2 linked regions of the Planctomyces sp. SH-PL14 genome follow. The protein of the gene in region 1 binds, or shares a complex with, the protein of each later gene. Links are inferred from orthologs where the notes say so. Each region holds a gene or a part of one and is shown in the gene's direction. Other genes may lie near its edges.

What was found. Proteins that work in one complex are often made in the same cells at the same time.
Region 2: the proteins of VT03_RS03300 (region 1) and VT03_RS07665 are in contact, whole or in part, in a crystal structure (PDB 8WTB), measured with the Bacillus subtilis proteins. The link is inferred for Planctomyces sp. SH-PL14 from one-to-one orthologs.

What each region holds. Positions count from the first base shown.
Region 1 is NZ_CP011270.1:818,798-821,726, forward strand. Bases 60-2,917 are described here. They hold VT03_RS03300 (protein arginine kinase), read left to right. Parts: upstream 60-888; coding sequence 889-1,947; downstream 1,948-2,917. Other genes in these bases: VT03_RS03295 (tRNA modification GTPase), read left to right, coding at 60-793; VT03_RS03305 (class I SAM-dependent methyltransferase), read left to right, coding at 1,944-2,666; VT03_RS03310 (AAA family ATPase), read right to left, coding at 2,682-2,917. Outside these bases: more of VT03_RS03295, read left to right, coding at 1-59; more of VT03_RS03310, read right to left, coding at 2,918-2,929. UniProt on the Bacillus subtilis protein: Catalyzes the specific phosphorylation of arginine residues in a large number of proteins.
Region 2 is NZ_CP011270.1:1,974,987-1,977,821, forward strand. Bases 69-2,832 are described here. They hold VT03_RS07665 (UvrB/UvrC motif-containing protein), read left to right. Parts: upstream 69-1,071; coding sequence 1,072-1,593; downstream 1,594-2,832. Other genes in these bases: VT03_RS07660 (PQQ-binding-like beta-propeller repeat protein), read left to right, coding at 69-512; VT03_RS07670 (fructose bisphosphate aldolase), read right to left, coding at 1,714-2,616. Outside these bases: more of VT03_RS07660, read left to right, coding at 1-68. UniProt on the Bacillus subtilis protein: Activates the phosphorylation activity of the protein-arginine kinase McsB. Is required for the delocalization of competence proteins from the cell poles.

The sequences.
Region 1 (2,929 bases):
GGATGTCCGGCGGCGAGTCCAGGAGACGATCACCGACGTCGCCACGCTCCTCCGCGTTGCGGAAACCCGTCATCGGGACGCCGCCCGGCCGCAGGTCGTGCTCGTCGGGTTGCCGAATGCCGGCAAGAGCACGCTGTTCAACGCTCTCACCGGCCGCGATCAGGCGATTGTCTCGGATGTCGCCGGGACCACCCGCGACGTTGTTCAGGCGATGGCGGAAATCGACGGACTGTCGGTCGACCTGTTCGACACCGCCGGCTGGGAGGCACCGTCGGACGAGATCATGGCTCAGGCAACCGGGCAGCGGGTGTCGCGGCTTGAACAGGCAGATGTCGTGATCTGGTGCGACGCGGCCGACGCAACAGAGCTGGAGCAGGCCGCGAGTCGCGAGCTTCGAGCGCGGCTCCCAAGGCCGCCGGACCTCGACCTGCTGCTGAAATGCGACGCCGGAACGCAGAGAGTTGGCGACGGGCCGCGGGGACATGTGTCGTGCAGCGTGAAGTCCGGGTTCGGGATGGCCGAAGTCATCGGGGCAATCGCGGGCCGGGCGCGGCGGGACTTTGGTCGGCGGGACGAGATCATCCCCTCGACCGCCGTCCGGTGCCGGGAGGAACTGCGGGCCGCCCTGACGGCCCTTGAATCCGCGATCGCGGCCCTCGACGGCGACCTCGGCGACGAGGTGATCTCGATGGAGCTGCGGCAGGCGCTCGACCGGATCGGCGAGATCACCGGGGCAGTCTCGAACGAGGATGTGCTCGACCGGCTGTTCGCCCGCTTCTGTATCGGCAAGTAGCCTCCGCGGAACCCCCTGTCCCGCCTAGAATTGAAGCCTGCTGGACGTTGGGACCGCATTGCACTAAACATGCGGTGGAATGCAGGAGATTTGAGTTGGAACTCGACACTTTGGCGAAGGGAACCGGCGAGTGGCTGCGAGGGTCGGGACCGGAGTCCGACGTCGTCATTTCGACGCGGATCCGTCTGGCCCGAAACGTTAGCGCAGATCCCTTTCCTCCCCGCGCCTCGGATGAGACCAAGGCGGCGGTCGAGTCGTTGCTGCGCGAGCCGGTTTGCCGGCAGTTCGCGAACCAGGAATTCACCTATCTCCGCCTCGACCAGCTGACGCAGCTCGACGGCCAGTTCCTCGTCGAACGGCAGATGATCAGCCGCGAGCACGCGGAAGGGACCGGGCCCCGCGGCGTGGCGATCAACGCGTCGGAGACGACGAGCGTCATGATCAATGAGGAGGATCACCTGCGGATGCAGTCCCTCCGCAGCGGCTTCGCCGTCGACGAGTGCTGGCAGGAAGCGAATGCGGTCGACGATTCCCTCCAGCAGGCGGTGACGTTCGCCTACAGCCCGCAGTTCGGCTTCCTGACGGCGTGCCCCACGAACGTAGGGACCGGGATGCGGGTCAGCGTGATGGTCCACCTCCCCGCCCTCGTCATGACGAAGGAGATCCAGAAGGTCTTCCAGGCGATGCAGCGGATGGGACTGGCGGTCCGCGGCCTCTACGGCGAGGGGAGCCAGGCGATGGGAGATTTCTACCAGATCTCCAATCAAACGACGCTTGGCCGCTCCGAGGCCCAGATCCTGGCGAACGTGAAGCGGATGGTGCCGGACATCCTCAGCTACGAGCGGCGGGCGCGGCAGGCGCTCCTCAAGGACGCCCGGGCACAGCTGCACGACAAGGTATCGCGGGCCTTCGGGGTCCTGCAGAACGCCCGGACGATCACCGCCGAAGAGACGATGCACCTCCTCTCGAGCGTGCGGCTCGGGCTGTCGCTGGGCCTCGTCAGCGGCGTCACGATTCCCGACCTCAACGTGCTGTTTATCCACACGCAGCCGGCCCATCTGCAGAAGCTGCATCAGACGTCGCTGGAGTCCAAGGACCGCAACGCCGCGCGGGCCGCGTTCCTCCGCGACCGCCTGGGACCCGCCGCGACATGACCAGTGCCGCGGCCACGCTTCCCGCTCCCTTCCATGAGCTCGACCTTCCGCCTCTTCCCGCCTTGCCGGGGGGATGGACCGTCGAAACCTTCCGCGCCGGATCCCGGGACCTGCGGCTCCTGAAGCCGGCGACCCCCGACGTCCTGCTGGACGATCCGGACGTGATCCGCGCGCACCAGAAGAACGGCTACATGCCCTACTGGGGGTACGTGTGGCCCTCGTCCTACACCATGATCAGGGCGCTGGAGAGGCCCCCCTGGAAACGGGGCGAGCGTGTTCTGGAACTCGGCACAGGGACGGGGATCGTCGGCCTCGCGATGCAGGAGGCGGGGGATGTCGTGACCTACAGCGACTACGACCCGACTTCCTGCCTCCTCTGCCGGTACAACGCCCTGGTGAACGGGTTCTCCGCGGACGACGTCCTGCAGCTCGACTGGAACGCGCCGGGAAGCGAAACGTTTCCGGTCATCGTGGGCTGCGAAGTGACTTACGAGCGGGGGAACCATCCCCTGCTGCTGAAAGTCATTGACCGGATGCTGACGCCCGACGGCATCTGCTGGCTCGGCGAGCCCGGGCGGTACTGGTCGCGATTCTTCTTCGACGACGCCCGCCAGCAGTTTCGCGTTCGCGTGCTGAACGAGCGTCTGGAGGAGATCGACGCTCCTCGGAGCGATGCGTTCCAGATCTTCGAGCTGAAGAAGCGGTCGACTGAAAACTGACGACCGACAACTTCCCTACACCCGCGTCAGCTTCTTGCCCCGCTCGTGGAGATCGACCGGGATCGCGGAGATCAGCTGCTCGACGACGTTGTCGGGCGAGACCCCTTCGCTGCTCGCCTGGAACGTCGTCACGATCCGGTGCCGCAGGACCGGAGCCGCGACCGCCTTCACGTCGTCTGTCGAGACGTGGAAGCGGCCCTCCAGGATCGCCCGGGCCTTCGCGCCGAGGATGAGGTACTGCCCCGCCCGCGGTCCAGCTCCCC
Region 2 (2,835 bases), 1.2 Mb from region 1 along the record:
TGGACCTCGATTCCGGCAAGACGCTCTGGAGCAGCGCCCCGATGGACAAGCGAACGGTCGGATCGCTAGTCGAGGCGGGTGGGTTCGTCTTTGTGACCTGCGGCTCGGGCGGCCGCGGAAGCCTGATGCTGGGGATCAATCCTCTCGCTCCCGATTCGAACCCGATCGGACTGACGAAGGGGATGCCTTACGTCCCGACGCCGGTCGGTAAGGGGGATCTCCTGTTTCTGTGGACGGACGATGGCTTCGCGGCGTGTCTCGATGTCGCCAGCCGTCAGGAGATCTGGCGGAAGCGAGTCAGCGGGAACTACAGCGCCTCGCCGATCCTGATCGACGACAAGATCTACGCGGTCGGGGAAGATGGGCAGGTGGCGGTTGTGGCGGCGAACCGGGAGTTCGAGCTCTTCGGCAAGAGTCCGATTGGGGACAACTCGTTCTCGACGCCGGCGGTCGCCAATGGCCGTGTGTATTTCCGTGGGTTTCATACGCTCGCCTCGCTGAAGGCGAAGTGACCGCCCCCATTCACGGGACGGTAATCCCGGATTGCGCCCCATCCGGGTCCAGGGGCACCCTGGTGGGGAGTGCAGAGGGGCAACGCCCCTTTGCCCGCCGGAGGCCGTCTCGTCGAGAGATCTCTGAAGGAGAGAGTGTTCAAGCGCGGACAACGTGCCGTATGCCCGCTCACCAACCCGCCCAGATTCCAGGGCGAGCGGTGAGTTCTCGACGCCGGTTCCACAAAGGGGACATCCGTCGTTTACCACGGTTCCTCATGGAAGTGCCTCCGGCGGCAAGGGGCCAGAAAACAACACAGGCCCCCTTGCCCCCAGGCTGCCGTGGCACATTGGGTTTGAGCGAGCAGCACCGTGCCGGCGAGGATGCGGTCCGAGCCAGCGGGACACGACATTTCGCCTCCTCGCCTGTCGACTGCCCGCTCCCGACAGCATTCCACCTGCGAACTTCGCCGACGCGAACCGTTGACGCAAAATCGCTTATTCACTGCACTGACCTCGCTGTTTAGAATTCGAAGCAACCCGGTCCAACAAGACCCCCTTCCAACGCAGCGTGCCCCCCATGAAGAAGTGCCAGGAGTGTCCGAAACCGGCCACCTTGCATATCACCGAGATCCGCGAGGGCGACGTCCAGGCGATCCACCTCTGTGAATCGTGCGCGCAGAAGTACCTCTCCAACGTGGAAGTCGGTGGAACGGCCCCCGTCGCCCCGGCCACCGAAGAGAGCGACGAAGGACCCGGCCAGGCGGAAAAGGAATCGAGCGAGGCAGACGAGAAGACCTGCCCGATGTGCCAGATCACGTTCAAGCAGTTCCGCGGCATCGGTCGCCTCGGCTGCCCGCACTGCTACGAAGCGTTCCACGACGAACTCCTCCCACTGCTGGAAAGCATCCACAACGGCGAGACGCAGCACGTCGGCAAGTCCCCCTCGCAGTCTCCGGCCGAGAACCAGCGGAACCACGAGCTGATCCGCCTCAAGTCCGAACTCCGTGACGCGATCAGCAACGAGCAGTACGAAGTGGCGGCCCGCCTCCGCGACCAGATCCAGGTGCTGGAAAAGGCCGAAGCCGAAAAGACCGTTTGACGCCCCCGTGGACTGCGCGGAGTCGTGCTTCGGGCGATCGCAAGGGCAACGAAGGCCTGAATCGCCGCTGAGAACCTCGTTCCCGGCGGCGATGCTTGAGCCACTCCCAAGCCGCCTGCCTCAATTCGACGGTTGCTGCGCGTCGAAAACACTCTGGATGGACCGGTCCAGAACGGCGTTGAACTCGGCATCGGACTGCTGGGCCGAGAGTCCCTGGAGGAGCGCGCGGGAGAAACTCGCCACGACGCCGTGATTCTTTCGCAACCGGCTGTTGGCTTCGTCCCGTGAGTAACCGCCGGACAGGGCGACGACCCTCAGGACATGGGGGTGTCGGACCAGATCGGTATAGAAGCCGTCCTGCTCCGGCAACGTCAACTTGAGCATCACCCATTGCCCCGGCGGCAATCGGCCGAGCTCCTCCTGCAGCGCCGCCTTCAGCAGGCTTTCGGCCTCGGCCTTGTCCGGGGAATGAATGTCGACCTCCGGCTCGATGATCGGGACGAGGCCCGCGTCACAGATCGTCTGCGCCAGCTCGAACTGCTGACGGACGACCGTCTGGATGCCGGCGGCGCTGGCCCGCTTAATCACGGAACGCATCTTCGTTCCGAAGATCCGCTTCTGCTGCGCCTTGGCCAAGAGTCCGGCCAGTTGCGGGATCGGCTTCATCAGCTGGACACCATCGGCTTCCGGCGCCAGCCCCTTGTCGATCTTGAGGAAGGGGACGATCCGTTTGACGTTCCAGAGATAGTCCGCGGTCGGCTGCCCCTCGACCTCTCGGTCCATGGTGTCCTCGAACAGGATCGCGCCGATCAGCCGATCCCCGTCGAAACTCGGACTGACGATGAGGCGGGTCCGCATCTGGTGGACGATCGCGAACATTTCCGCGTCGTTCGCCCACGCGTCTTTCTCGACTCCATACGCCTGAAGCGCGCTGGGGGTGCTGCCCCCGCTCTGATCCAGCGCGGCGATGAAGCCGCGACCGGACTGCATCTTCTGACGTTGTTCTTCGTTGCGGATGACCATGGTCCCGATCACTCCTTCCACCTGGGTCGGACGGCTGAAAGCATTGCCGAGGCGGCCACGCGGCGAGCCGACGAAGGTGGGCCCTCGTTGAGTTACTGCGAGTTGAGTACCTGCGCGGCGCCGCGTTGAGGATATCCGGCAGGAGGTTTCGCAACAAAGCGGCGTGAAATCGCGACCGCGCTTGGTAAAAGCACAGCGCGGGACCTTTTGATGGCCAAG